Linked DNA regions of Halorhodospira halophila. The protein of the gene in region 1 interacts with the protein of each later gene in a pairwise test. Links are inferred from orthologs where the notes say so. Each region holds a gene or a part of one and is shown in the gene's direction. Other genes may lie near its edges.

What was found.
Region 2: the proteins of CCR79_RS05380 (region 1) and acpP interact in binary tests that used the Escherichia coli proteins (3 or more experiments, as listed by UniProt). The link is inferred for Halorhodospira halophila from one-to-one orthologs.

The regions. Positions count from the first base shown.
Region 1 is NZ_NHSN01000016.1:66,132-81,053, reverse strand. What follows is about bases 180-3,179. They hold CCR79_RS05380 (alpha/beta fold hydrolase), read left to right. Parts: upstream 180-1,319; coding sequence 1,320-2,039; downstream 2,040-3,179. Other genes in these bases: bioD (dethiobiotin synthase), read left to right, coding at 2,920-3,179; bioC (malonyl-ACP O-methyltransferase BioC), read left to right, coding at 2,036-2,923; bioF (8-amino-7-oxononanoate synthase), read left to right, coding at 180-1,323. Outside these bases: biotin synthase BioB, read left to right, coding at 1-118; more of bioF, read left to right, coding at 115-179; more of bioD, read left to right, coding at 3,180-3,606; CCR79_RS05365 (gamma-glutamylcyclotransferase family protein), read right to left, coding at 3,607-4,062; CCR79_RS05360 (YbhB/YbcL family Raf kinase inhibitor-like protein), read left to right, coding at 4,130-4,759; CCR79_RS05355 (hypothetical protein), read right to left, coding at 4,809-4,979; CCR79_RS05350 (PilZ domain-containing protein), read right to left, coding at 4,976-5,404; cell division protein ZapE, read right to left, coding at 5,423-6,505; CCR79_RS05340 (hypothetical protein), read right to left, coding at 6,513-6,950; CCR79_RS05335 (histone deacetylase family protein), read right to left, coding at 6,961-7,887; CCR79_RS05330 (spermidine synthase), read right to left, coding at 7,881-8,567; methionine biosynthesis protein MetW, read right to left, coding at 8,643-9,257; homoserine O-succinyltransferase MetX, read right to left, coding at 9,254-10,402; CCR79_RS05315 (DUF167 domain-containing protein), read right to left, coding at 10,470-10,775; CCR79_RS05310 (YggT family protein), read right to left, coding at 10,864-11,442; proC (pyrroline-5-carboxylate reductase), read right to left, coding at 11,442-12,272; and 4 more genes. UniProt on the Escherichia coli protein: The physiological role of BioH is to remove the methyl group introduced by BioC when the pimeloyl moiety is complete. It allows to synthesize pimeloyl-ACP via the fatty acid synthetic pathway through the hydrolysis of the ester bonds of pimeloyl-ACP esters.
Region 2 is NZ_NHSN01000001.1:50,422-65,119, forward strand. Bases 10,250-13,025 are described here. They hold acpP (acyl carrier protein), read left to right. Parts: upstream 10,250-11,405; coding sequence 11,406-11,645; downstream 11,646-13,025. Other genes in these bases: fabD (ACP S-malonyltransferase), read left to right, coding at 10,250-10,480; fabG (3-oxoacyl-ACP reductase FabG), read left to right, coding at 10,516-11,271; fabF (beta-ketoacyl-ACP synthase II), read left to right, coding at 11,733-12,977; pabC (aminodeoxychorismate lyase), read left to right, coding at 12,991-13,025. In the rest of the region: kdsB (3-deoxy-manno-octulosonate cytidylyltransferase), read left to right, coding at 1-226; CCR79_RS00225 (low molecular weight protein-tyrosine-phosphatase), read left to right, coding at 285-755; rne (ribonuclease E), read right to left, coding at 823-3,633; CCR79_RS00235 (RluA family pseudouridine synthase), read left to right, coding at 4,043-5,020; CCR79_RS00240 (S49 family peptidase), read left to right, coding at 5,017-5,967; CCR79_RS00245 (Maf family protein), read right to left, coding at 6,016-6,597; CCR79_RS00250 (YceD family protein), read left to right, coding at 6,690-7,205; rpmF (50S ribosomal protein L32), read left to right, coding at 7,256-7,435; phosphate acyltransferase PlsX, read left to right, coding at 7,494-8,525; CCR79_RS00265 (beta-ketoacyl-ACP synthase III), read left to right, coding at 8,522-9,493; more of fabD, read left to right, coding at 9,527-10,249; more of pabC, read left to right, coding at 13,026-13,857; endolytic transglycosylase MltG, read left to right, coding at 13,854-14,698. UniProt on the Escherichia coli protein: Carrier of the growing fatty acid chain in fatty acid biosynthesis.

The DNA.
Region 1 (14,922 bases):
TGGCGAGCGGCTGCTGACCACCGGCAACCCGGAGACGGACGCAGACCGGCAGCTGCTCCACAGCCTGGGGATGACCCTCGAGCCGCACCCCCACCGTTGCGCCGAGCTGGAGCCGTGAGCGATCCGGCGGCCCGGCTCGATGCGCGGCTGGCGCCGCGGCTCGCCGAGCGCCGCGAGGCGGGGCTGTACCGCCACGCCGAGGTCCTCGACGGCTACGACGGGGCCACCGCCGTCCGTCGCGATGGTCAGCGGTGCACCGTCTTCTGCGGCAATGATTACCTCGGCCTGGCTGCCGACCCGCGCCCGGCCCGGGTTCTCGCCGAGCACGCGCAGCGCTCGGGCAGCGGCGCCGGGGCTGCGCACCTGGTCACCGGCCACCGCCCCGAGCACGAGGCGCTCGAGGCGGAGCTGGCGGCGTTCACCGGCCGGGAGGCCGCGCTTCTCTTCTCCACCGGCTACATGGCCAATCTGGGCGTGATCACCGCTCTGGTCCGGCGGGGGCAGGCGGTGGCCGAGGACCGTTTGAATCACGCCTCGCTGATCGATGCCGTACGCCTTGCTGGGGCGCGCCCGCGGCGCTACCGCCACGCCGACCCCGCGCATCTGGCGGAGCAGGTGGGCGAGCGCGCTGCGCTGGTGGTCACCGACGGTGTCTTCAGCATGGACGGCGACGTTGCCCCGCTGCCTGAGCTGGCCGCCGTCGCCGAGGCCGCCGGTGCGGTGCTGGTGGTCGACGACGCCCACGGCCTCGGGGTGATCGGGCCCGGGGGGCAGGGCAGCGTGCCGGCCACCGGCTGCGCGCCGGAGCGGGTCCCGGTGCTGGTGGGTACCCTGGGCAAGGCGTTCGGTACCTTCGGTGCCTTTGTCGCCGGCAGCCGGACCCTGATTGACGCCCTGCGCCAGTGGGCCCGCCCGTACATCTACACCACGGCACCGCCGGCGGCGCAGGCGGCGGCTGCCCTGGAGGCGGTGCGCATCGCCCGTGCCGAGCAGTGGCGGCGTGAGCGGCTGCAGGCGCTGATCAGCCGCTTCCGCGCCGGCGCCCGGGAGCTGGGCCTGCCGGTGGCGCAACCGCCGGGGCCGCAGACGCCGATCCTCCCGGTGCTCGTCGGCCAAAGCGCCACTGCCAGCGCCTGGAGTGCCGAGCTCGATCGCCGCGGCCTGCGCGTCGCGGCGATCCGGCCGCCGACCGTGCCGGCGGGAACCGCCCGACTGCGCGTCAGCCTGACCGCCTGCCACGGCGAGGCGGACATCGACCGGCTGCTTGAGGCCCTGGATGCGGCCGCTCGTCGCCACCCCGCCACCCCGGAGGCGGTGTCGTGACAGCGCCGCTGCTCCTGGTCCCGGGCTGGTCCTTCGATGCGCGCGTCTTCGCCCCCTTGCGGGCCGCTCTGGAGGTGCCGGCTGACGTGCTTGAGCTGCCGGGCCATGGCGGCTGCGCCGACCCCGGCACGGTGGAACTCGCCGGGGTGGCTGCGCCGGTCATCGATGCCGCGCCGGACGATGCGGTTTGGGTGGGCTGGTCGCTGGGCGGCACCGTTGCCCTGGAGGCCCTGCGCCGAGGCAAGCCCTTGCGCGGTGTGGTCCTGATTGCTGCCACGCCCCGGTTTACCATGGAGGCCGACTGGCCGTGCGCGACTCCGGCGGCAGAGCTGACTGCCATGCAGGCTGGCCTCGGGCGGAGCCCGGCGGCGACCGTGCGGCGTTTTCGCCGGCAGCTCGGGCGGGTCTCGGCGGACGATGCCGCTGCCGTCGCCGACCCCAGTCAGGCCTCCAACGACGGGCTGGCGGCCGGGCTGGCGGCCCTCGCCGAGGCTGACCTGCGCGGGGCGCTTGCCGGGGCGGTGCAGCCGCCGCCGACGCTATGGCTCGGGGGGGGGCGTGATCCTCTGGTGCCCACGGCGGCGCTGCAGCGGGGCGCCGCGGCCTGTGGCGGCCGGGTGGAGATCCTCGATGACGCTGGCCATCTGCCCCACTGCACCCACGCCACCGAAGTGGCACAGGCCATCCACTGCTTCCTCGAGGAGGTCCGATCGTGAACCCAGGCGATGCCCAGCGGATCGATCGCCGTCGCGTGCGACGCAGTTTCGACGACTCGGCGGAGCGCTACGACGAGGTCGCCGTACTCCAGCGCGAGGTCGCCGACCGCCTGCTTGAGCGGCTCGATCCGGTCCGGGTGGCCCCGCGCCGTGTCCTCGACCTCGGTGCCGGGACCGGCTACGCGACACGTGCGCTGATCCGGCGCTACCGCAAAGCCGAGGTCCACGCCCTGGACATCGCTCCGGCCATGCTGCAGCGGGCCCGGCGGCGGGCGCCGTGGCTGCGACGTCCGCGCTGCGTCTGCGCCGATCTTCACGCCCTGCCGTACCCGGACGACACCTTTGAACTGGTCTTCTCCAGCCTGGCCCTGCAGTGGGCGGAGGACCTGCCGGCGGCCCTGCGCGAGCTGCAGCGGGTGACCGCCCCGGAGGGGGCGGTGATGTTCGCCACCTTCGGCCCGGATACACTGCACGAGCTGCGCGGGGCTTGGGCCGAGGTGGACGATCACGCCCGCGTGCACCGCTTTCCCGACAAGCACGACGTCGGCGACCGGATGCTCGAGGCGGGGTTCGTCGACCCGGTGCTCGATGGCGAGCCCTTTAATCTCACCTATGCCCACCCGCGTGCCGTTATGCGCGACCTCAAGGCCCTGGGTGCCTCCAACGCCGCCCCCGGTCGCCCCCGCGGTCTGCTCTCACCCCACCGCCTGGCCCGGGTGGAGGCCGCCTATAGCCTCGCCTGGCGTCAGCCCGACGGCCGCGTGCCGGCCACCTACGAGGTGGTCTACGGCCACGCCTGGGGTATGGCCGGAACCCCGCAGCGCGCCGACGAGACCGGCGAGGTCCGGCTCGATGTCCACGGTATCCGGCGGAGGCGGCGGTGAGCGCGCACCGGGACGGTCTCTCCGGGGTGTTCATCACCGGCACCGACACCGGAGTCGGCAAGACGGTCTACGCCGGGGGGCTGATCCGTCTCCTGCAGCGCAGCGGGGTCCCGGTGGCGGCCATGAAGCCAGTGGCCGCCGGTTGCCGACGCACCGCCGCCGGACTGCGCAACGACGACGCCGAGCAGCTGCAGGCCCTGTTCGATCCGGCTCCGCCCTACGCCACCGTCAATCCGTGCGCCCTGGAGGCGGCGGCCGCCCCGCACCTGGTGGCCGCGGAGGAGGGGCGATCCATCGATGTTGCGGGGTTGGTCGCGGCGGCCCGGGCGCTGGCGCAGGAGCGGTTCACCGTCGTCGAGGGGGCCGGCGGCTGGCGGGTGCCCCTGGGGCCGACGCAGGACGTGGCCGGTCTGGCCCGGCAGATCGGCCTGCCCGTGGTGCTGGTCGTCGGCGTCCGCCTGGGCTGTCTGAACCACGCCCTGCTCAGCGCCGAGGCGATCCGTGCCGACGGCCTCACTCTGGCCGGCTGGGTGGCCAGCGAGCTGGAGGCCGACGACCCGCGCCGCGAGGCGCAGATCGCCAGCCTCGATGCCCGCCTGCCGGCGCCGCGGCTCGGGCGCATCCCCCCGCTGGCCACGCCCGACCCGCAGCGGGTGGCCGACCACCTGGTGCTGCCGCGTTAGCTACGAGGCGCCGCCACGCGGGGCGTAGGGCGGCCGGCTCTGTACGTGGTGGTGCCAGTCGCCGCTGTCGATCAAGCGGGCGTAAGGCGGGACCCGGTTGATCCAGTAGATCTGGCAGGTCAGCGGCGCCTCCGGGGCCGAGGCGGGGTGCGCGGCGACCTGTTCCCGGCGGTACAGCCCGGCCCGCGGTCGCTGCGGATCGCAGTCCTCGTAGGGGTCGAGGACGCGGAAGACCCGGCGAGGATCGAGCACCGTGAGGAGTACCCCGCGCACCCAGGTCTCGCGGGAATCCTGTGGCAGGCGGGGGACCGCGCCCGGGAAGGGGCCCAGGTCGTAAAGGCGCCCACGGATCCAGCCTTCGTCGATGCGTTCGGTGTAGCGCTGGATGGCTGCCTGCACTTGCGGATCGTCGGCCCCCGCGAGGATGGTCCCGTACGCGAACAGTCGCTGTTGCATCGTCACGCTGCGCCTGCCGGCTTTACAATCCCCACGAGGGTAACCCAAACAGCAGGAGGGGCAAGCTATGCGCCTGACGAGTCAGAGCCTGACCGACGGTCGACCGGTCCCGGAGCCGTACGCCTTCGGGATCCCGGATGCCGAAAACCACATGGCCCTGGGCCGGAATCTCAGCCCCCACTTCGCCTGGTCGGATCTGCCGGCGGGCACGCGCTCGCTGGTCCTGGTCTGCCACGACCCGGACGCCCCGAGCCACGCCGGCGACGTGAATCGCGAGGACCGGGAGATCCCCTCGGACCTGCCGCGGGTGGACTTCTACCACTGGTTGCTGGTCGACCTTGATCCGGGGCTGGGCGAGGTGGCCGAGGGCGCCTTCGCCGAGGGCGTGGTGCCCGGGGGCAAGGATGCACCCGAGGGGCCCCACGGCACCCGGCAGGGGGTCAACGACTACACCGACTTCCTCGCCGGCAGTGACGAGATGCGCGGTACCTACTACGGCTACGACGGGCCGTGCCCGCCGTGGAACGACTCCATCCCGCACCGCTATATCTTCACCCTCTACGCCCTCGACGTGGAGCGTGCGCCGGTGGCGGCGGGTTTCCGCGGGCCCGACCTGCTCGAGGCCATTCGCCCGCACATCCTCGATCAGGCCAGCATGACCACCACCTACAGCCTCAACCCCCGCGTCCCGGCGTAAGCGCGGGGCGTCTCTCCCCCGGTGGCCGTCGTGCCCCCGGGGGGGAGCGTCAGTCCTGCCCGTAGGGGTTGTTCATGACGTCGAACCAGCGCCGATGGTGCTCGGCCGCCTGCTCGCGCCAGCGCCGGACCTCCTCGCGGGAGTGCTTCTCGCGGATGCGGTGATCGGATAGCGAACGCGGGTCGTCGTCCTGGGGGTGCTTGTCGGCGTCGGCGCTCATGGCTGTCCTCCTGTCTCGTCCTCGTCGTCCGCCCCGGCCAGCAGGCCGAGGTCGTGGAGCAGGGTCTCAATGGCGTGTCGGGTCCGCTCGTCCGGGTTGGCGAGGCGGAACCCGGTGGCCGTATAGGCCGGGTTCACGTCCGGTGCCGACCAGCGCGCCTCGGCGGTGACGTCGATGCGTACATCGCCAGCGATCTCGCTGCCCGGCTCACCACGGATCTGCAGCTGCAGGCGCTGCCCGGGGGTGAAAGCGCGGTCCCCGATGAGCAGCAGCCCGTCCGGCGAGAGATCGCCGAGGACACCGAGCCGCGTCCCGTCGTTGCCGTCGTGTACCGGTAGATAGTAGAGCAGGTGCGAGCGCTTTTCGCCTCGCCGCAGACGCTGAATTTGCGGCCGGTAGCCGGTCTTGCCGCCGCGCTGGTTCATGGCGATCTCTCCTTGGCTTCAGGGGCGATGGGGCTCGGCCAGGTACTCGTGGCTCTGCATCTCGTGGAGCCGGCTGGCGGTGCGCTGGAACTCAAAGGCCAGCCGCCGGCCGGCGTAGAGGGCCTCCGGCGCCGCGGTCGCCGAGCAGATCAGGTTGACCCGCCGCTCGTAGAGTTCGTCGACGAGCGCCATCCACCGGCGTGCCTCGTCCTCGCGGTTGGCCTCGAAGCGGGGCACGTCGGCGACCAGCACAGTGTGGAACAGTCTTGCCAGCTCGATGTAATCGGAGGCGCTGCGCGGCCCGCTGCACAGCTCGGTGAAATCGAACCAAGCGACGCCATCGGCCCAGCGGCGCGCGCGGATCGGCCGGTCCTCGATGTCCAGGGTGCCGTCGCTCTGCCCGGGCTCCGGGGCGAGCTGCACGAACCGCTCCTGCAGTCGCGCGTCGTGTTCGCCGGCCGCGCCGATCAGGTAGACCGGCGCCTGCTCCAGGCGCTCGAGCCGGTAATCCCGCTCACCGTCCAGGTTCACCACGCGGCAGTGGCGCTTGAGCGCATCGATGGCCGGCAAGAAGCGGGCCCGCTGCAGGCCGTCGCGGTAGAGATCGTCCGGGTGCACGTTGGAGGTGGCCACCAGAGTAACCCCCTCGCCGATGAGCTGCTCGAGCAAGCGGCCAAGGATCATGGCGTCGGCGATGTCGCTGACGTGGAACTCGTCGAAGCAGAGCACCCGATGCTCGGCGGCGAAGTCGCGGGCCAGGTGGCCGAGCGGATCGCGGTGATCGCGCAGCCGGTGCAGCGCGTCGTGGGTACGCCGCATAAAGTGGTGGAAGTGCAGGCGCTGCTTGGCCGCGAAGGGCAGGGCATCGAAGAAGGCGTCCACCAGATAGGTCTTGCCGCGCCCGACCGGGCCGTGGAGGTAGAGTCCGGGGGCGGCGGTGCCCGGGCGCCGGCGCAGCCAGCCCAGCCACCCGGCGCCGGCCGGCTGCGCGAGCAGGTCGTCGTGGAGTGTCTGCAGGGCCTGCACGGCGCGCTGCTGGGCTGGATCGGGGTGGATAACGCCCCGGGCCAGATCGTCCTGGTAGCGAGTCTGAACCGGCATGGGGGGCTTAGATGGTCAGATCCAGGCGGCCGCCGCGGCCGAGGACATCGGGCTGCGACATGGCCTGAACCTCGACCAGTTGCCGCAGCCCCCGGGGCAGATCCTCGGTATCCGGCCGGAGGCCGTGGCTGCCGGCTCCGCCGCTGCGCAGCCCGCCCTCCGGCGTCAGGCTGCGATCCTGGCCCTCGTAGCGGGCGGCGATGAGCTCCGGCGGCCGGAACCCCCCGGCGTCGCCGAGTCGGGGGGTTGGCGGCTGGCCCACGCCGCCACTGGCCAACCCCTCGGCGGCCAGCGGTGTGGGGCGGACGGGTGAGGCGGGGCGAGCGGCCTCCGCGTGGCGGGCAAAGTCGGTCTGCCCGGCAGCCTGGGGCTGCTGGGTGCGTTGGGCCCCGCGCACACGCTCGGCGGGGTTGAGGTAAGGGCTCCGGTTCGCCTCCACGTGCATGGCCTTTAGCCTACATCATCAGTGCCTCGAGGTGGGCCGCGGCGCAGCGGCCGACCACGGAGGTGTTGTAGCCACCCTCGAGCACCGAAACCACGCGCCCCTGGCAGTGGCGCTTGGCCACGTCCACCAACTCCCGGGTGGCCCAGGCGAAGTCGGTCTCGTCCAGCTGCAGGGTAGCCAGCGGGTCCGAGCGGTGGGCGTCGAAGCCTGCCGAAATCAGGATCAGTTCCGGCTGCAGCGCGTCGAGGGCGGGGAGGATGGTCTGCGTAAAGGCCTCGCGAAACGCCTCAGAGCCATCGCCGTCAGCCAGGGTGACGTTGACGATGTTCGCCGGGTTGTCGCTGCCCGGTGTGCCGGTGCCCGGGAACAGGGGGTGCTGGTGGGTCGAGAAGTAGTGGAACCCCGGCCGGCCGCGGCTGATCTCCTCGGTGCCGTTGCCGTGGTGAACATCGAAATCGACCATCGCCACCCGCTGCAGGCCGTAGTTGGCCACTGCGTGGCCGGCGCCGACGGCGATGTTGTTGAAGAAGCAGAATCCCATGGCCCGATCGGACTCGGCGTGGTGGCCCGGCGGGCGGACCGCACAGAAGACGCGCTGCGCCTTCCCGGAGAGCACGCCGTCGACCCCGTGGCAGACGGCTCCGGCGGCCCGCCGCGCGGCCTCGCCGGTGGCCGGGCAGAGGCGGGTGTCCGGATCGATGTGCCGGGCCCCCTCCGCGGGGACGCTGTCGAGCAGCGAGCGCACGTAGGTCGGGTCGTGGGCCAGCTCGAGCTGCGCGGTGGTGGCCAGCGGCGCCTCCTCGCGCAGGACGTACTCGAAGGTGGCGTGCTGGAGCGCCTGAAGGATGGCCTGCAGCCGCGCGGCGCTCTCCGGGTGGCCGGTGCCGGCGTCATGCTCCAGGCACTGGGGGTGGGTGATCAGCCAGGTTGTCACGATGCCTCCCGCGGGGCGCGCGCCCAGGCAAAGACCCAGGGTACGTCAAAGGACGGTACCTCGGCCTCCCAGTCGCCCCAGTCAGCGAAGGTGTGGGCCAGTCCGGCGCGGATCTCCTCGCGCAGGCCGGGTTCGTCGGCGCCGCAGCACTGCATGGCCATGACCCCGCCGGGGTTCAGTCGGTCCGAGACCTTGGCGAGGATCTCGCGGATATACTCGGTTCGCGGCTGGTCTTCTCGGACCGGATCCATGGTCAGGTCATAGATGATGCCGTCCCAGCGCTCCTCGGCGTCGAGGTAGGCGAAGGCGTCGCCGACCACCACCTCGGCGCCGGGCCGGTCGAAGGCGTCGCCGCAGAGATCCGGCAGGTACTGGCGTGAGAGCTCGATGACGTCGCCGTCGATATCCACCAGCACCGCCCGGCGCGCGCCGGCATCGAGCAGCGCGCGCAGGACGCCGCCGTCGCCGCCGCCGAGGATGAGCACATCGCCCAGTGCGTTGGCCTCGCGCAGCGGCCGGGTGATTGCCTGGTTGTAGGGCTCGTCGGCGTTGGCGATCTGCAGGTCGTCATCGAGGTAGAGCAGGTGCCCCACCGCCGGATCGTGGGCGATGACGATGTCCTGGTAGGCGGAGCGCCGCCGCTCGACGATGGTCTGGTTGTACCGCACGTACTCGGGCTGCATAGACTTCCCGGTTTCCTGCCAGGTGAGATCGCGGGCGGCACCCCGGAGCGGCGACCGCCCGTCCTTGACCGGATTCTACAGGGAGTCGCTGCCGCGTACGAAACGGTAGATGGCCACCTCGCCGAGCAGGTTCGGGGCCAGGTCGATGAACGGTGTCGAGCGGTGGGCGCGGTCGAGCAGGCGCCGCTCGCGGATCTGCACGCCCATGGTGGCGCACAGGCGCTCGAAGTCGCGCACCGTGCACAGGTGGATGTTCGGCGAGTTGTACCAAGCGTTGGGTAGGGCCGGGCTGCGTGGCATGCGCCCCTTGAGCAGCAACTGCATGCGCAGCCGCCAGTAGCCGATGTTGGGGAAGGTGACGATGCCGTGGCGGCCCACACGCAGCATGTCCTCAAGGAGTTTGTCCGGGTAGCGCACCGCCTGGACGGTCTGGCTCATGATGACGTGGTCGAAGCTGTCGCGATGGAAGTCGTCCAGCCCCTCGTCCAGGTCGGCACGGACCACATTGACGCCGCGGTCCATGCATCGGGTGACCTTGCGCGGGTCGATCTCCAGGCCGTAGGCGGTTACGCCCTTACGCTGGACCAGATAGTGGAGCAGTGTGCCGTCGCCGCAGCCCAGGTCCAGAACCCGGGAGCCCGGCTCGATCCAGTCGGCGACGATCTCCAGTTCGCGGCGCAGCGGATTCACGCCCCCACCTCCCGGGCGACGTTGCCCATGTAGGCGGAGAAGGCCTCCAGGTAGCGCTGGATGGGCATCAGGAAGGCGTCGTGGCCCTGGGTGGCCTCGATCTCCATGTAGCTGACCGGCTTGTTGTGTTCCAGCAGCGCGCGGAGGATCTCGCGCGAGCGTGCCGGGGCGAAGCGCCAGTCGCTGGAGAAGGAGAGCAGCAGGGTCGAGCACTGGATGTGCGCGAGCGCCGCGGAGAAGTCGTCGTCGTGGTCGGCGGCCGGATCGAAGTAGTCGAGCGCCTTGGTCATCAGCAGGTAGGTGTTGGCGTCGAAGTCCTGCACGAAGCGCTGTCCCTGGTAGCGCAGGTAGCTCTCGACCTCGAAGTCCACCTGCTCGAAGTCGAAGCTCATGTCGCCGCGCAGATCGCGCCCGAACTTCGCGCGCATGGCGTCGTCCGAGAGGTAGGTGATGTGTCCGAGCATGCGCGCCACCGCCAGCCCACGACGGGGCGAGACGCCGTAATCGTAGTAACGCCCGCCGTGGAACTCGGGGTCGCTCATGATCGCCTGGCGGGCGACCTCGTTGAAGCCAATGTTCTGTGCCGACAGCCGCGGCGCGGCGGCGATGACAATGGCGTGGCGCAGGCGGTCGGGGTAGTCGATGGCCCACTGCATCGCCTGCATGCCGCCCAAGCTGCCGCCGGCCACCGCCGCCCACTGGCGGATGCCCAGCTCATCGGCCAGGCGTGCCTGGCTTCGTACCCAGTCGCGCACCGTGACGATGGGGAACTGGTCGCCGTAGGGCTTACCCGTCTCCGGGTTGATGCTGGCCGGCCCGGTGGAGCCGTGGCAGCCACCCAGGTTGTTGCTGCAGACAACGAAGAAGCGGTTGGTGTCCAGCGGTTTGCCCGGACCGATGCACGTCTCCCACCAGCCCGGCTTGCGGTCGTGCTCGGAGTGGTAGCCGGCGGCATGGTGATTGCCGGAGAGCGCGTGGCAGACCAGGATGGCGTTGGTGCCCTCGCGGTTGAGCTCGCCGTAGGTCTCGTAGACCAGCTCGTACCGGGGCAGCTCCCGACCGCAGACGAGCGGCAGGGGCTCCTCGAAGGTTGCCTTGTGCTGGGTCACCAGTCCGACGGAGTCGGTCGGCGGGCTTCTCACCATGACACTTCCGCTCGCTGAGCAATAGCCGTGCAGTCTAGCGAGCCGGCTATGGCCGGGACAAGCCGCCTCAGGTTGGCGGGGGGGCTTCCGGGCGCGGCAGCCCCTCCGGCCACTGCTTGGGAGCCGTGATGCGCAGGGTCTTGTCCCGGCTGCGCTCACCGCGCAGCAGCGTCACGGCCGACTTGGCCACGCCGAACTGCCGGGCCAGCAGCTTGCACAGGGCGGCGTTGGCCTTGCCCTCAACCGGTGGGGTGTTCAGGCGCACGCGCAGTCGCTCGCCCTGCACGTCCAGCGCCTCCCGCTTGGCCCGTGGGGTGACGCGGACGTGCACCAGCCAGGCGTCGTGTTCCGGGTCCGGGGTGATCCAGGGCATGGCGTCGGCAACCGTAGCGGTCGATGGGGGGTGCGGGACGGATCACGGCGCCGCCGGACACCCCGGCGACGCCGCGGGGCCGCGGCGGCTACATGGGCAGTGGTACCTGGCCACGCAGCGGGTAGACGGTGAGCATCCGCACCACGTGGATCAGCACCAAGGCGACCAGCGGCGAGAGGTCCAGTCCGCCCATATCCGGCATGAAGGAGCGGATCGGGCGCAGGATCGGGTTGACCAGCTGCTGGAGCAGGTGCAGCCCCGGGTGGCTAGCGGTGGGGTTGACCCAGCTGATGATCACGCCGATCAGGATCAGCACCGTATAGAGGTTCAGTACCAGGCCCAGCAGGCGTCCCACCGCCTCGATCGCCAGCGGCCCGAGCGGCGGCTGCTGCCCGTAGGCGAGCAGGAAGATGATGTAGAGCGCCGCCAGTTGCAGGACGAACATCAGTACGATCGCCGCCAGATCGATGCCGCCGACCCCGGGGATGACCCGGCGCAGGGGGTTGAGCACCGGTGAGGTGGCGCGCACCAGGAACTGCGAGATCGGGTTGAAGAAGTCGGCACGCACCGTCTGCAGCAAGAAGCGCAGCAGGACCGCCAGGATGTAGAGCGAGAAGGCGGTGGCGATCAGGAAGATCAGGGCGTCGGCGAAGTGGTTGGATTCCATTACTGCTCCCCTAGCAGGTTGCCAAGCTCATCGGCGCGGGTCGCGGCGGCTTCGGCCGCCCGCTGCAAGGCACCGCGCAGATCGGACGCTTCCAGGACTTCGAGGGCGCGCTCGGTGGTGCCCCCCGGTGAGGTCACCCGCTGGCGCAGCTGCGCCGGCGGATCGTCGGATTCCAGGGCCATGCGGGCCGCCCCGGTGGCCGTCTCCAGGGTCAGCAGACGGGCCGTTTCGCGGTCCAGGCCGAGCTCCACGCCAGCCTCCTCCAACGCCTCCATGACCAGGAAGAAGTACGCCGGACCGCTGCCGGAGATGGCGGTCACTGCGTCCATCTGCTGCTCGTTCTCCAGCCACCGGGTCTGCCCCACGGCGCGCAGCAGGGTCTCGGCCAGCTCGCGCTGCGCTTCACTGGCCTGCTCGTTGGCATAGAGCGCCGTAGCACCGCTCTGTACCAGCGAGGGGGTGTTGGGCATGGTGCGCACGATGGCCGTTCCGGCGCCGAGCCAGCGCTGCAGATCGCCCAGGCGGATGCCGGCGGCGATGGAGATCGCCACCGCGCCGCGCCGGGCGATGATCGGCCCGAGCGCCTCGGCCACGCCGCGCATGACCTGCGGTTTGACGGCCAGGATGACGGCATCTGCGGCCTCCGCCGCCGCCGCGTTGTCGGCGCAGGTCTCGATGCCCAGTTCGCCGGCCAGGCGTTCGCGGCGCTCGGTCTCGGGCTCGCTGGCGACGATGTGCGTGGCCGGGTAGCCGTCGGCGATCAGCCCGCCGATAAGCGAGCGGGCCATGTTGCCGCCTCCGATGAAGGCGATGCGCGCGTGCTGGGCCATAGTGATTCCTCCTCTACATCCGCGGCCCGAAGATCGCGGTACCGATCCGTATGATGGTGGCGCCCTCGGCGATGGCCGCCTCGAGGTCCGCCGACATCCCCATCGACAGCGTGTCCAGCTCGCGGTGGCCGCGCTCGTGGAGCTCCTCGCGCAGCTTGCGCAGCCGGGCCAGCGGCTGGCGCTGCTCGGCGAACGCCTCGGCCGGTGCCGGCAGGGCCATCAGCCCGCGCAGGCGCAGCCTCGGCAGGCCGTCCACGGCGGCGGCGAGCTCGAAGACGTCGTCCGGCGGGCAGCCGGCCTTCTGCGGCTCCTCGCTGATGTTCACCTGCAGGCAGACGTTAAGCGCTTCTCGATCGCTCGGGCGCTGCTCACTGAGCCGGCGGGCGATCTTGGCCCGGTCGACGGTGTGAATCCAGTCAAAGCGCTCGGCCACCTCGCGGGTTTTGTTCGACTGTACCCCGCCGATAAAGTGCCACTGGATGTCCAGATCGGCCAGTTCCGCCTGCTTCTCGGCGGCCTCCTGCAAGTAGTTCTCGCCGAAGGCGGGCTGCCCGGCGGCGTGGGCGGCACGGATGGCGGCCCCCGGGTGGCGTTTGCTGACCGCCAGGATCTGCACGCTGCCGGCCGGGCGGCCGTGGCTGGCCTCGGCGGCGCGGACGCGCTCCTGCACCGCGGCCAGGCGGCTGGCGATTTCGCTCATGATCTCTCGGATCCCGTCTAGGCTATTGGGAAGAACCGACCCCGGAATGATACGGGGCGCTGCGTGCCGCGTCGAACCGCGCCAGGGGCGAGGCCGTCGGCCGCCTGATACCCGTGTTAAAGTGAGGAAATTGGCAGGGCTTCATGCAAGGGGGTGCGTCATGCGCATGCACGCCAACTGGCTCATCGGCGGCTGTGGTCTGGTGTTCGCCTCGCTCGGGGCGTATCACCTGCACCACTCGCCGTGGGCGGCCGAGCGGGGTGCGGCTGGCGCCGACTGCTCCGAACAGCTCGAGCGCCTGCGCGCCTCGGCCGGGATGCCCGAGGTGTCCCGGGCGGTGGTCGAGACCATCGTCGAGGACCGGCAGGCCGAGCGCGACCAGCCGGTGGGCTCCAACCGGGCGATCCCGCGCGAGCACCTTGACGAGCTGATCGACGAGGCGGCTGAGGTCACCGGCCTGAGCGCCGATCTGATCCGTGCCGTGGTGCGCACCGAGAGCGACTACCGCCCGGGGGTGGTGAGCAGTGCCGGGGCGGTGGGCCTGATGCAGGTCCGCCCGATGGCAGCGGTGGACGTTGGCGAGCGCGTAACGGAGTGGCTCGAGCGCTTCGGCGAGCGCGAGGGCCTGGAGATCGAGGCCGAGGATCTGGCCGACCCGCGGCTGAACATCCTCCTCGGCAGCCATTACTTGGCCCACCTCCACGAGCGCTACGCCAGCTACGGCGAGCCGATGGCCACATGGCTGGCCCTGGCCGCCTACAACTGGGGGCCGGGCAACGTCTACCGCAACTTGCTCTCCAACCCGAACCTGCAGAACCTCGAGGATCTGCGCTGGTTGCTCCACCGCCGGGCCCCGTACGAGACCCGGGCGTTCATCGACCGCGTGCTCGAGCGCAGCGGCAAGCGGGCCGAGGAGGCCGGCGAGGCCATCTGACATCGGCCCGCCGGCCGCACGCCTCCACGCCCCCGCTCAGTGCAGCAGCTGGAACAGCCGCTGGCGGTAGCGGCGCGCCTCCGGGTGCTCGGGGCCGAGCATGCCGAGGACCTGGAGCGCCACCTGGTGGGCCTCGTCACGACGCTCCGGGTCGCGCTGGACGAGGTGGAGCAGGTGGTCCAGGGCCTCCAGCTCGCCGCCGGCTACCACCAGGCGCAAGGCCAGTTCCAGGCGGGCCTGGCCGTCGCCGGCGTCGGCCTCCACACGCTGCTCCAGCGCCTCGAGCGCGGGCAGGTCGCGCACCCGTTCGGCGAACTCCTTGCGCGCGAGGATCCCCTGCGCCCGCGGGTCCTGCTGATCGTTGGCAGACAGCCCCTCAACCAGCGTGAAGGCCTCGTCGGCGTCACCGCTTTGCAGCAGCGCGCGGGCCAGGTCGATGGTGACCCCGGCCTCATCGGGACGCTGTTCCCGGGCAGCGCGCAGGTACGGGACCGCCTCGGTGGAGCGGCCTTCGCTCATCAGCTCCCGGGCCTGTTCATAGGGGTCCGTCTCGGGGGCCTCCACGTACTGGCCCAGCCACTGGCGCAGCTCCCCCTCGGGGACGGCGCCCATGAACTGGTCCACCGGTTGTCCTTCCTTGACCAGCAGGGCGGTGGGTAGGCTCTGCACCCCCACCTGCGTGGCCAGCTGCTGTTGCTGGTCGCAGTCCACCTTGGCCAGGCGGAAGCCGCCCTGATACTCATCGGCCAGCTTTTCCAGCAGCGGGCTGAGGGTCTTGCAGGGCTCACACCACTGCGCCCAGAAGTAGATCAGCACAGGCTGCTGCATCGAGGCATCGATGGCCTGTTCCTTGAAATTCTCGATGGTGACATCGACGACGTTGGGCGAAGCGCTCACGGTTGCCTCCGAATCGGTTCGGTTCACGGGGTGCGGGGATAGACGATGCGCCCGGCGACCAGGGTGGCGGTGGCGCGGCCGGCCAGCTCCTGGCCCAGGACCAGGGAGTTGCGGCCGCG
Region 2 (14,698 bases), on another replicon or contig:
GCTCAGGCACTTGGGGCTGTATGCTTACCGCGTCGCCTTCCTGCGCCGCTTCCCGGGGCTGGAACCGGCGCCGCCGGAGCAGCTTGAGTCGCTGGAACAGCTCCGGGCACTGTGGCACGGTTTTGCGATCCAGGTTGCCGTCACCGAACAGCGTCCGGGTCCCGGCGTCGATACGCCGGCCGACTTGGAGGCAGTGGCTCGACGACTGCAGTCACCTCAACCGTAAAAAGGTGCGGTCTCTGTAGGGTGCAGGTTTCGTGGAACCGACTGATCAGGAAAGCAAAATGAAGATACTTCTAGTTTGTATGGGCAATATCTGCCGTTCGCCGACAGCGGAGGGGGTGCTGCGCCAGCGCCTGCGCGAGGAGGGACTTGACCACCACGTGGACCTCGACTCCGCGGGCACCCATGACTTCCACGTCGGCAAAGGGCCGGACCAGCGCGCCCAAGAGGCCGCGCGGCGGCGCGGGGTCGACATCAGTGACCTGCGTGCCCGCCAGGTGGAGCGCTACGACTTCCAGGAGCACGATCTGATCCTGGCTATGGACGAGGCCAACCTCGGCATCCTCCAAGCCGATTGCCCGCCGAAGCACAAGCACAAGCTCGGACTCTTTCTCGATTACGCCCGCACCCGCAGTGAGCGGGAGGTGCCCGACCCGTACTACGGCGGTGAGCGCGGTTTCGAGCACGTGCTCGACTTGATCCAGGATGCCGCCGATGGGCTGATCGACGAGGTACGCCGGAACCAGGGCTAGTCACGAAAGACTGCGGGCGGCGTGACGCCGCCCGCAGTCAACCGTTATTGGGCGGATAGGGCGGCGGTTACTCGGCCTTTTCCGCCCCTTCACCTTCCGCGTGGGTCGAGGTGCGATCATCGCTGGTTGGTGATGATGCCTCGGTTCCGGATGTAGAAGCCTGCTTCGGTCGGCGCGGACGCCCCGAGCGGACCTGTTTGCGCCCGCCGTTGCCCTGGGCCGCATCGTCGGCGCTTCCCCGGGGCGCGGGGCCAGCAGACGGCTGTGAGGGCTGTACATCCCCGGTCTCCGCGCTCGGGGTAGGGGCGGTCTTCTCCGCTTTCGCCTCCGCGTGGGTGGCGGGCTTCTGTTCCGCGCGCGCCTTTCCGTTGTCCCCCGGTTTCCGGTTCCCCTTGTCTGGCCGCGGGGCATCTTGCTGCCCGCCCGCGCTCGGGGGCTGTGTATCCGCCCGGTCCGGCGCGTTTGCAGGTTTGTCCGGCGTCTTCTCCGCATCCGCGCCCGCCGGCGTGGAAGTGGCGGGCGATGCGGCAGCCGCCGGGTCAGGTGCCGGGGATTCCGGCCCCGTGTCGCCGTTCTCCTCCGCGCCTGAGGCGGTGGTGGATCCGTCGGCGTGCTCGTTGCCGTTGCTGGAGCGACGGCGCCGGCGACCCCCGCGGCGCCCGCGGCGGCTGCGACCGCTGCGGGCGGAGCGGGCTTCGGCGTTGCGGGAGGTGTCGTCCTGACCCGCTGCCGCCGAGGGGGTGTCCTGCCGGGTGCTGCCGCTGTCAGCGTCCGTGGTCTGGGCATCGTCCTCCGGGGGCTCGGCGGTGGCCTCAGCCTTGCCGTTGCCACCGGCATTCTTGCGCTTGCCGCCCGTGGAACGCCCTTTGCCGCCGTTGCCACCGTGCCCCTTGGTCTCATCCGGGGCGCGGGGCGCTTCGCTCGACGCGCCCTTCGACGGGCTCTCCTGCTCGTTTTGCTGCTGACCGTTGCCGCCCTCGCTGGCACCACCGCCGGGGCTGCGTCGACTCCGGCCGCCGCCGCGGGAGCGGCCACCGCGCCGGGTTCCCCGTCTGTTCTGGCCGGTGCTGGAGCCGTTGCCATCACTGGAGCTCCGCTCGCTCCGGGACCGTGGCTTCTTCTCGCGTCCGGAATCCCCCTCTTCGGTGCGCTCGTCGCCGGGCGCGCTCTGGAACAGCAGGCCGCGGAGACGGCGGAAGATCGAACTCAGCGGGGCATCCTCCTCCTGGTGGCCATCCCCGGCTGCAGCGTCCGATGTTTGTTGCGATTCCGGCGCGGGCGCCGGCGCGCTGGGGGTTACACCCTGCACGGCGGGTGCCGGTGGCCGGCTGGCCGGCAGGCCCGCTTCGATGACGGTCGGCTCCGGCGCGGGTGTCGCCAGGTTGTAGCTGGAGCCGCTCTGCTCGAGCCCCTCGTCGGTACGCACGCGCTGGACGTCGTAATGCGGGGTCTCCAGGTTGCGGTTCGGGATCAGCAGGACGTGCACGCCGTAGCGGTGTTCGAGCTCGGCGATCTGGGCCCGCTTTTCGTTGAGCAGGAAGGTGGCGACCTCGATCGGGAGCTGGGCGAGCACGCGCCCGGTCTTCTCCTTCATCGCCTCTTCCTCGATGATGCGCAAAATCGACAACGCCAGGGACTCGACGCTGCGCACCGTGCCCTGGCCGCCGCACCGACCGCAGACCTCTTGGTGGGCCTCACCAAGCGAGGAGCGCAGGCGCTGCCGGGACATCTCCAGAAGGCCGAACCGGGAGATTCGCCCGATCTGCACCCGGGCCCGATCCGCCTTGACCGCCTCACGCAGCCGATTCTCCACCTCCCGCTGGTGGCGCGGCGGACCCATGTCGATGAAGTCGATCACGATCAGGCCACCGAGGTCGCGCAGGCGCAGTTGCCGGGCGATCTCGTCGGCGGCCTCGAGGTTTGTGTTAAGCGCCGTCTCCTCGATGTCAGCACCCTTGGTGGCGCGCGAGGAGTTGATGTCGATGGAGATCAGCGCCTCGGTATGGTCGATGGCGATCGCACCGCCGGAAGGGAGGCGCACGTCCCGCTGGAACGCCGACTCGATCTGGCTCTCGATCTGGTAGCGCGAGAAGAGGGGCACCGGGTCGGTGTATTGCTTGAGCTTCTGCCGGTTGTACGGCATGACCTGCTCGATGAAGTCGCGCGCCTTGGCGAAGACCTCGTCGTCATCAACCAGGATTTCGCCGATGTCCGAGCGGAGATAGTCGCGCAGGGCGCGGATGATGACGTCGCTCTCCTGGTAGACCAGAAACGGAGCGGCGCGCTCGGCGGTGGCGTTCTGGATGGCGTCCCAGAGCTTGAGCAGGTAATCCAGGTCCCACTGGAGCTCTTCGGTGCTGCGCCCCACGCCCGCTGTACGCACGATCAAGCCCATGCCCTCCGGGACATCGAGCTGGCGCAGGCTTTCACGAATCTCGGCGCGATCGGAGCCTTCGATCCGGCGGGACACGCCGCCGGCCCGGGGGTTGTTCGGCATGAGCACCAGGTAGCGCCCGGCCAGGCTGATATAAGTGGTCAGCGCGGCGCCCTTGTTGCCACGCTCCTCCTTATCGACCTGGACGAGGACTTCCTGGTTTTCGCGCAGGCCGTCTTTCGGCGTGTTCCGCTGACCATCCGCCGAGGTGAAGTAGGCGGGCGCGATTTCCTTGAAGGGCAGAAAGCCGTGGCGCTCCGCACCGTACTGGACGAACGCGGCCTCCAGGCTCGGCTCAACCCGGGTGATGATCCCCTTGTAGATGTTCGCCTTTTTCTGCTCGCGGGAGGGCGCCTCGATGTCGAGATCGTAGAGGATCTGGCCGTCCACCAGCGCAACGCGCAACTCTTCCGGCTGAGTTGCGTTGATCAGCATTCTTTTCATGGGTGCGCAATCTCCGCAGCCCTGCCGCCATCGCTTCCAGGCCGCCGGACAGGACGGACCGGTACGTCGGCGTCGTATCTGGCCACGCCACCAAGGGCCGCTCGGGCGACATTGGTGGCGCCGACCAGGCGGCGAGCCAGACCATCCAGTGCGACAGATCCGTCCGTGTCATCCGCGCTCGACTCCTGTTGAAGGGGCGCAGGGCTTGTTGGTCGTGGTCAAGTGGCCCGCGCCGCGTCCGGGCGCGGGCCCGTTGTCTCGTTCTGGTGCTGCAATCAGTGCCGCACGAGGTGCGACACTGCATGAAACCCGTCGTCGCGGATCCCGGCTTAACCGGTCGCCACGTGCGGCTAATTGTATCAGTGACTTGCGTCACCCTTCAAATTTCTTCTTTTGCTAAAATTTCCGAATGAGTGCCTCTGATCCCAAGGTTCGACACCATCAGGTACTGGCCGAAGAGGCCGGGCAACGAATCGACAACTTCCTCCTGCGCCAGCTCAAGGGCGTTCCGCGCAGCCGGATCTATCGCCTGCTGCGCAAGGGGGAGGTCCGGGTCGACGGGGGGCGGGCGCGGCCCACGCGCCGCCTGAGCACCGGGGAGGTGGTGCGCATACCGCCGGTTTCGGGGCAGCGTCAGCCCGCTGAGGTCGCTTCCGGCGGGCTGCCCGACGGCCTAGAGGCGCGACTGCGCGATGGGGTCCTCTACGAGGATGAACGGCTGCTAATCCTGGACAAGCCGTCGGGGCTTGCTGTGCATGGCGGTTCTACCGTGCGTGTCGGGTTGGTCGAGGCGATCCGGGGTATTCGGCCAGACCTTCCCTTCGTTGAGCTGGTTCACCGGTTGGACCAAGAGACCAGCGGTTGCCTGATGTTGGCCAAGCGGCGCTCCACCCTGCGTCGGCTCCACGAGCAGCTTCGCCAGGGCAAGGTGGAAAAGCATTACGCCGCGCTTCTGGCCGGGCGGGTGCGTGGGGCGATGCCGGTGCGGGTGGACGCGCCTCTGGAGCGCCTGCCCGGCGCACCGCGGGATCGCCAGGTGCGCGTCAGCAAGCAGGGGCGGGCGGCGGTGACCGAATTCCGCCCGGTACAGCGGTGGGTGCGGGCGACTCTGGTCACTGCGCGGCTGGAGACCGGACGCACTCACCAGATCCGGGTCCACGCCCGCCATATCGGCCACCCGGTCGCCGGCGATGAGCGCTACGGCGATCGTGCGGCGAATGCCGCGCTGCGTGAGTGCAGCCTGCGCCGGTTGTTTTTGCATGCTTCATCGCTGCGATTCCAGCATCCGGACAGTGGGGAGCCCCTATGTATCGAGGCACCGCTGGGCGATGAGTTGCAGGCGGTGCTTGAGCGCCTGTCGCAATCCCAAGACGAGGAGTCAGCATGAGCGAAGAGACATCCGAGCGCGAAGCGCTACTGGAGCTGCTGAAGGAGAATATCCGCGAGCAGCGGCGGGCACGGCGCTGGCGCCTGATTACCCGCGGTGCCGTTCTGGCGGTGGTTGTCTTGGTGGCGATCTCCCTCGGGCGCCTTGATTTCGCTGCCGAAGAGGAGGTTGGCCCGCACACGGCTGAGGTGCGGATCGATGGTCCGATCATGTCGGATTCTGCGGCCAGCGCCGAGCAGGTGATCCGCGGCTTGGAGCGCGCCTTCGAGGCGGACGATGTCGCCGGGGTGGTGCTGCGCATCAACAGCCCCGGCGGGAGCGCCGTGCACGCCCGGCAGATCTACCAGGAGATCCGGCGTCTGCGCGACGAGCATGAAGACATCCCGGTCCATGCGGTCATCGAGGACGTCGGCACCTCCGGCGCATACTATGTCGCTGCCGCCGCCGACCGGATCCACGTCAACGAGTCGAGTGTCGTGGGCTCGATCGGGGTGATCATGGGCAGCTTCGGTATTGGCGAGGCGCTGGAGAAACTCGGCATCGAGCGGCGAATCTATACGGCCGGAGAGGACAAGGCCTTCCTCGATCCCTTCGCGCCGGAGAACGAGGACCATGTCGAGCACGTCCGCACTATGCTCGACGATATCCATGGCCAGTTCATCGCCGCGGTCCGTGACGGGCGCGGGGAGCAGATCGACGCAGCTGGAGCCGACGAGGAGCGCCTGTTCTCGGGGCTGATCTGGACCGGGCGGCAGAGTCTCGACAAGGGGCTTGCCGACGAGATCGGCAGTGTGCGCAGCGTTGCCCGGGACGTGATCGGCGAGGAGGAGCTCGTCGACTACACAGCCCGTCGGGACTTCCTCTCCCAACTCGCCGAGCGTTTCGGCACCGCCGTGGGGCAGGGGGTCTACCAGTCGTTGCAGAGTCTCGAGTATCAGCCCCGCTGATGTCGCGCTGCGGGCCGGCCACCGGGCCGGTCCGCAGCCGCAGGGGGATCAGGGCAAACGGTAGCCCTTGTCGCGCAGAAGCCGGGCGACGCCGATCAGCGGCAGGCCGATGAGCGCCGAGGGGTCGTTGCTCTCCACGGACTCCAGCAGAGCGGCACCAAGGCCCTCCGAGCGAATTGCCCCGGCACAGTCGAGGGGATGGTCGGCTCGGACGTAACGCTCGATGGTCTCTGCGTCGAGGCTCCGGAACCGGACCTGTACGGTTTCCAGCAGGTGTTCCTCGGCGCTGTCCTGGCATACGCAGACTGCGGTGAGAAAGCGCACGCATTGGCCGGAGTAGCGGCTCAGTTGCTCTCGGGCACGCTCTTCGCTTCCGGGCTTGCCGAGGATCTCGCTGCCGAGTGCCGCCACCTGGTCGCTGCCGATCACCACGGCTCCGGGGCGACGCTCGGCCACCGCCCGGGCCTTCTCCCGCGCTAGGCGCGCCACGGCGCCTTCCGGGGATTCGCCGCTGGCGATGGTCTCGTCAATAGAAGCGGCATCGATCTCAAACGGGATGCCCAGACGTTCGAGTAGCGCCCGACGATAAGGCGATGCGGAGGCCAGAATCAGCGATCCTGCTTCAGACATGGATTAAGACCCATTGGCTTGGAACGCCGTGCACCCTAGCGCCGTAAACGGCGCAGTGCCAGCACTTTACAGTATCCGGTGGCGGGGCTAGTATGCAGACCCTTATGTTGCCGGATGGGCTGGCTCCAGACGATTTTGGCACGCCGCCTCGTGTCCACCAGGGCACTCTGGCGCTGCCGACCATGCCGCGCCTGGCGCCATTGCTGGCGATCCAGGAAGGGCAGGCGTGGGCTCGCCTGGAAGGCAGCCTGGATGACGCGGGCCGGCGGGAACTGGCGGGGCGCATCGAGGCGGACGTGCCGCTGACGTGCCAGCGCTGCCTCGGGGTTTATTATCACCCGGTGGTCGTCGCCTTCCGGGTGGTCATCGTGGCGACCGAGGAGGAGGGCGAGGCCCTGCCCGACGAGCTGGAGCCCTATGTCTGCGGCTCGGCGGTTCGGCCCCTGCAGGTCGTCGAGGAAGAGATCCTGCTGGCGCTGCCGGTGGTGGCGCGGCATACAGGGGCGGATTGCACGCCCCCCGAACACGAGGCCGGTATCGCGCGGGAAGCCCTCAGCCCGTTTGCCAGCCTGCAGGGCAAGGTCCGCCGCCACGAGGCAGATGACTAACCAGGGCCCCGCCAAAAACGAATTTCTGAACCGATCGGAGTGATTAGACAATGGCCGTACAACAGAATCGCAAGACGCCCTCCAAGCGTGGTATGCGTCGCTCCCACGACAGCCTGAGCAAGCCGACGCTCGCCACGGAGCAGAGCACCGGCGAGACTCATCGCCGTCACCACATCAGCGCCGACGGCTACTACCGGGGCCGCAAGGTGACCCGCGGGCAGGACGACTGAGCCGCTCCGCCGTGGTCGTCATCGCGGGGTATTGCCCAGTCGTCGAGCGGGTGAAGGCATGACGGGCCATATAACCCTTTCGCTGGACGCTATGGGCGGGGATCAGGGACCCAGTGTCGTGGTCCCCGCTGCTTTGCGGGCGCTGGAACGCCACCCCCATCTCCACGTGGTGCTCGTGGGGCAGGAAGAGACCCTGCGCGAGCACCTCCGGGCGGAGAGGTACGGCGATGCCGAGCGCGTGAGCGTGCGCCACTGCACGCAGGTCGTGGCCATGGACGAGCCGCCTTCCCAGGCGCTGCGCTCCAAGAAGGATTCGTCCATGCGTGTCACCCTGGAGATGGTCAAGGCCGGGGAGGCCGATGGCTGTGTAAGCGCCGGGAACACCGGTGCGCTCATGGCGACCGCCCGCTACTTGTTGAAGACCCTGCCGGGCATCGACCGGCCGGCGATCATGAGCACCCTCCCCACGCTTGACGGTGCCACACACATGCTGGATCTCGGTGCCAACGTCGACTGCACCGGCGACCACCTCTTTCAGTTTGCTGTCATGGGGGCGGTGGCCGCGGAGGCTGTCCACGGGGTGGAGCGTCCGCGTGTGGGGCTGCTGAACATCGGGGAAGAGGAGATCAAGGGCAACGAGTCGGTCAAGCACGCCGCGGAGCTGCTGCTGGAGTCCCGGGAGATCCACTACACCGGTTACATCGAGGGCGACGGCATCTTCAAGGGCGAGGCCGACGTGGTCGTTTGCGACGGATTCGTCGGCAACGTGGCCCTAAAGTCCAGTGAAGGCGTGGCGTCACTGATCTCCGAGTACATGCGCAGGGAGTTCCGCCGCAACCTTCTCTCGCGGATCGCCGGGTTGATCGCGCTGCCGGTGCTGCGTTCGCTGCGCGGGCGTATCGATCCCCGTCAGTATAACGGCGCGAGCCTGCTCGGCCTGCGGGGGGTTGCCCTCAAGAGTCACGGTTCGGCGGACAGCTTTGCCTTTGGTCGGGCCATCGACACCGCTGTCCGGGAGGCCGAACAGGGGGTCCCGGACCTGATCAATGCGCGCATCGAGCGGCTGCTGGGGGCGAGAGAAGGGGCGTGAGCAACGCAAGGATAATCGGCACCGGGAGCTACCTCCCCGAACGTGTGATCACAAACAAGGATCTCGAGCAGCATGTCGAGACCTCGGATCAGTGGATCCGCGAGCGCACGGGGATCGGCGAGCGGCGGGTGATCGCCGATGAGGAGGTCTGCGGCGATCTCGGTCGGATCGCGGCGCAGCGGGCGCTGGAAGCGGCCGGAGTCAGCGGCGATGAGATCGATCTGGTCATCGTCGCCACCTGCACGCCTGACCGGATCTTTCCAAGTACGGCCTCGTCCCTGCAGCGCGCCCTTGGGGTGCGTCCCGGTGCGGCGGCCTTCGACATCTCGGCGGCCTGCTCAGGGTTTATCTACGCTCTGGGTATCGCCGAGCGTTTCGTGCGTTGCGGTGATGCGCGCCGTGCCCTGGTGATCGGTGCCGAGGCGATGACCCGCATCCTCAACTGGGAGGATCGCGGGACCTGCGTGCTCTTCGGGGATGGCGGTGGAGCTGTGGTGCTTGAGGCCTCGGACGAACCCGGTGTGCTCTCCACCCACCTGCACTGTGACGGTCGCTATGAGCCGCTGCTGTATGTCCCGTGGGGGCCGGGGCGGGGCTACGCCGCCCTCGGGGCCGAAAGCGGCTACATCCACATGCGGGGCAACGAGGTGTTCAAGGTGGCCGTGAACACCCTTACGCGGATTGTCGAAGAGACCCTGGACTCGGCCGGGGTCGACAAGGGCGAGGTCGACTGGCTCGTCCCGCATCAGGCGAATATCCGCATCATCCAGGCCACCGCGAAGAAGCTCGATCTGCCCATGGAGCGCGTGGTGGTGACGGTGGGCGAGCACGGCAACACGTCGGCTGCGTCGATCCCCATCGCCTTGGATACCGCGGTGCGTGACGGTCGCATCCAGCGCGGGGAGACCCTGCTGCTGGAAGCCTTCGGTGGCGGGTTTACCTGGGGGTCGGCGCTGGTCCGGTACTAGCCCTCCCGAGATGGATTCCGTGCAGGAGCTGAGATGAGCAATCACACCCCGGAATTTGCAATGGTCTTTCCCGGCCAGGGCTCCCAGGCGGTCGGGATGATGGCGGCCTGGCAGGAAGACGAAACGGTCCGCGAGACCTTCGGCGAAGCCTCCGAGCCGCTGGGTTACGATCTCTGGGAACTGATCGCGAACGGGCCAGCTGAGGAACTCGATCGGACCGATCGTACGCAGCCCGCCATCCTGGTCGCCAGCGTGGCGCTGTGGCGCGTCTGGCAGGAACGAGGCGGTGCGGAGCCGGCGGTGCTGGCCGGACACAGCCTGGGGGAGTACAGCGCGCTGGTGGCTGCCGAGTCGCTGCAGCTCGCCGATGCGGCCGCGCTGGTGGCCGAGCGCGGTCGCTACATGCAGGAGGCCGTGCCGGCCGGCGAGGGCGCCATGGCGGCGGTCATCGGGCTTGAGGACGACAAGATCCGGGAGATCTGCGCCGGCGCCGCCCAGGGGGCCGTCGTGCAGCCCGTCAACTTCAACGCGCCGGGACAGGTGGTCATCGCCGGCAACCAGGAGGCAGTGGAACGGGCCGGTTCCGCCGCGAAGGAGGCCGGCGCCAAGCGAGTTCTGCCGCTGCCAGTCAGCGCGCCGTCCCACTGCAGCCTCATGCAGCCAGCCGCCGAGCGTCTGGCCCAGCGCCTCGAGGAAGTAGCGATCGAGGAGCCGCGCCGTCCGGTCATCCACAACGTCGATGTCTCGGTCAGCCGGGACGCTGCGTCGATCCGCCGCCGGCTGGTCGAGCAGCTGGCGAACCCGGTGCGGTGGACGGAGACGGTCCAGAAGATGAGCGGCGAAGGCGTTCAGGTCCTGGCGGAGTGCGGCCCGGGCAAGGTTCTGACCGGACTGACTCGCCGGATTGAGCGCAGCCTTCAGGGCGGATCGCTCAGCGAGCCGGACACTCTGGACGACATGCTGCGCCGTTTCCCGGCGACCAGCTAACCCCATCCGGACAGCTTTTGTTTGAAGGAGGCAGCGTGCACGGCAAAGACGACCTGCAGGGGCATATCGCCCTGGTAACCGGGGCGAGCCGGGGCATCGGCCAAGCCGTTCTGGAGTCCCTCGGCCGCGCCGGCGCGACGGTCATCGGGACCGCCACCAGCGAGCAGGGCGCCGAGGGAATTCGGCAGCGCCTGTCGGAGGCCGGGCTTATGGGCACCGGGATGGCACTGGATGTCACCGACTCGGAGCAGATTGCCGAGGTGCTGGGCGCCATTGGCCGTGACTTCGGGGCGCCAACCATCCTGGTGAATAACGCCGGCATCACCCGCGACAACCTGCTCATGCGGATGAAGGATGATGAGTGGGATCAGATCATCGACACGAACCTCAGCTCCGTCTACCGCATGAGCAAGGCGTGCCTGCGCGGCATGATGAAGGCGCGCGGCGGGCGCATCATCAACATCGGTTCGGTCGTCGGGGCCATGGGCAACGCCGGTCAGGCCAATTACTCTGCGGCGAAGGCCGGCATCATGGGCCTGACCAAGTCGATGGCCCGGGAGCTCGGTGCGCGCAACATCACGGTGAACACGGTAGCGCCCGGATTCATTGAGACGGATATGACGGCCGCCATGAGCGAGGAGCAGCGGGCGGCGCTGATTGGCAATGTGCCCCTGGAGCGGCTTGGCAGCCCGGAGGATATCGCCGCGGCGGTGACTTTCCTGGCCTCGCCGTCCGCCGGTTACATCACGGGCGAGACACTGCACGTCAACGGCGGCATGCACATGGCTTAAAACTCGTTGTTAAACAGTATCTTGTAAATGGTTCAGGATTCAGCTGGGGCGTTCTGGTACTCAGCGAACTGTTCCCCTACAATACGCGCCGCAGCCGGAAGACTGCGCCAATTAGAACCTCGGAGGACCTTTTAATGAGCAGCATCGAAGATCGCGTCAAGAAAATCGTCGTCGAGCAACTGGGGGTCAAAGAGGAAGAGGTCACTGGTGAGGCCTCGTTCGTGGACGACCTTGGCGCCGACTCGCTGGACACCGTCGAGCTCGTGATGGCGCTCGAGGAGGAGTTCGAGTGCGAGATCCCCGACGAGGAAGCCGAAAAGATCACGACGGTCCAGCAGGCCGTGGACTACATCAAGAAGCACCTGGAGGGGTAACCCCCACGGGCCACAGTCTGAAGGCGCAGCGGGGCCGGTCCGGTGGACCGGCCCCGATACATTCTGCGCCCCGAAGGGCACAAGGGTATGGATGATCGAGCCGTTGTCGTAACCGGGCTGGGGGTGGTCTCTCCGGTCGGTCACTCCGCTGATGAAGCCTGGTCCGCGGTGACCGAGGGCCGCAGCGGGATCCGGACCATCACCGAGTTTGATACGTCCGCCTACGCGGTCCAGTTCGGCGGGACGATCGAGGGCTTCGATGTGTCCCAGTATCTGCCGCGCAAAGAAGCACGGCGGATGGACCCGTTCATCCACTATGCCTTCGGCGCCTGTGCCGAAGCCCTGGAGTCGAGCGGCCTGGAGATCCGCGAGGACAACGCGGACCGGATCGGGCTGTCCGTTGGCTCCGGCATCGGCGGTATCCTGGGGATCGAGACGGGCCACCAGGCCCTGATGGAGGGTGGGCCACGCAAGGTCTCTCCCTTCCTGGTGCCGAGCAGCGTGATCAATATGGCGGCCGGGAACCTATCGATCCACTACGGACTGCGCGGCCCCAATCTCTCAACCGTCACCGCCTGCGCGGCGGGCACCCACAACCTCGGTGTCTCCGCCCGCATGATTGCCGCCGGAGACGCGGACGTCATGATCGCCGGCGGTGCGGAGAAGTGCATCACCCCGCTGGGACTGGCGGCGTTCTCGTCGGCGCGGGCGCTGTCGAGTCGCAACGATGATCCCTCGACGGCCAGTCGCCCCTGGGATGTCGATCGCGATGGTTTCGTCCTGAGCGAAGGCGCGGCGGTCCTGGTGCTGGAGTCCTATGCCCATGCGCGAGCGCGCGGGGCGACCATACTGGCCGAGCTGGCCGGGTTCGGCACCAGCTCGGATGCCCATCACATCACGCAGCCTGCCGAGAGCGGCGAGGGGGCGCAGCGCTGTATGGCGCGGGCCCTTGAAGACGCCGCCATGGCACCCGCGGATATCGATTACATCAACGCCCACGGTACATCGACCCAGATCGGCGACCTGGCCGAGGCGGCGGCCGTCAAGCGCCTGTTTGGCGATCGGGCCGGCGAGGTGGCCATGAGTTCCACCAAGTCGGTGACCGGGCATCTGCTCGGCGCCGCCGGCGGGCTGGAGGCGGTATTCAGCGTGTTGGCGCTGCGCGACGGGATCATTCCGCCGACCTGCAATCTCCATCACCTGGAGGCCGATTGCGCCGGTCTCGATCTGGTACCCGGCGAGGCGCGGCAACAGCGGCTGCAGGCCGTACTCAGCAACTCCTTCGGATTCGGCGGGACGAACGCTTCCCTGATCTTTCGCAAGGCGAGCTGAGAAGTGGGGGCCCTTGAGCCGTAAGCAACTGGTCAACGGCAGAGCGGATACGGCCCTGGATGCCGAGGACCGTGGCCTGGCCTATGGCGACGGTCTGTTCGAAACCATAGCGGTGAATCGGGGGCGGCTGTGTCTATGGGACTACCATATGGACCGGCTGCTGGACGGGGCGCGGCAGCTGGGGCTCCCGGAGCCACCATTGGCGACCCTGCGAGAAGAGGCCCGCTTTCTTACCGAAAAGGTGGAGAGCGGGGTGCTCAAGGTGGTCTACACCCGGGGCAGCAGTGAAGGGCGCGGCTACCTGCCCCCGTCCCGGCCGATCCCCACCCGCATCCTGACGCTTCACAATCCGCCGGCGATCCCGCCGGAACGCTGGCAGGGGGTCGATGTCCGCCTCTGCCGGACGCGCATCAGTGCGCAGCCCCGGCTGGCCGGTATCAAGCACCTCAATCGCCTGGAGCAGGTGATGGCCCGTTCCGAGTGGCGGGATGCGGCCATCGCCGAGGGCTTGATGCTCGATGCCGACGGGCTCATCGTGGAGGGTACCGCGACCAACGTCTTCGCGGTCCGGAACCGGGTGTTGCTGACGCCGCCGCTGACCCACTCGGGCGTGGCCGGCGTGATGCGCCGCTGGATCGTGGAGCAGGCCGAGGCGTTCGGCCTGCGGGTGGAGAAACGCGGTTTCTATCCGGGTGAATTCGCCGAGATGGACGAGGTTTTCCTGACCAACAGCCTGATCGGCCTCTGGCCGGTCCGCTCGGTGGCCGGGACCTGGGTCCCAGTCGGGAAGGTTAGTCGCGGCTATCTCGAGCAGATCGGCAGTCGCGGGCTCACGCCGCTGGTGGACCCGCCCGAGGTTGGCGGAGAAGGGCGTTGGTGACGCGCGCATCCCGGCGGCGCTGGTGGATCCTCGCCCCGGTGCTTGTGCTTCTGCCGATCGTCGGCGGCGGCTGGCTGTTCTACGAGCTCGACCAGCGCCCTATGGCCGTTAGTGATCCGCCCGAGACCCTAGAGGTTCCGCGGGGCAGTTCGCTGCACGCCCTGGGGCGGGAACTGGAGGCGAGGGGCTGGATCTCCGGGGCGACGCGATTCGGGCTGCGGATCTACGGGCGCCTGACCGGTATCTCCGCTGAGCTCAAAGCGGGCGAGTACGCGGTGGAGCAGGGCATGACCGTCCGTCAGCTCCTGGCGCGGGTGCGCGCCGGCCGGGTCAAGCTCCACCCGCTCACCGTGGTCGAGGGTTGGACGTTTGCACGCCTGCGCGAGGCCCTGGGCCGACACGATGCTGTAGAGCAGACGCTGGAGGGTATCCCCGATCATGAGATCATGGAGGAACTCGGCCTCGGGGAGCGACACCCCGAGGGGATGTTCTTCCCCACTACTTACCATTTCCCGCGCGGTACCACGGATCGTGATCTGCTGCGCGTGGCGTTCGGGCAGATGCGTCAGGAACTGGCCCGCGTGTGGGCCGAGCGACGGCCGGAACTGCCCCTGGAAGATCCCTACGAGGTACTCACCCTCGCTTCGATCATCGAGCGCGAGACCGGCCGTGATGACGAGCGGCGGAAGGTGGCGGGGGTGTTCACGCGGCGGTTGGAGCAGGGCATGCGCCTGCAGACGGATCCAACCGTGATCTACGGCCTGGGCGAAGACTACGACGGGCGGCTGCGCCGATCCGATCTGCGCCGTGATACGCCTTACAACACCTACACGCGCCACGG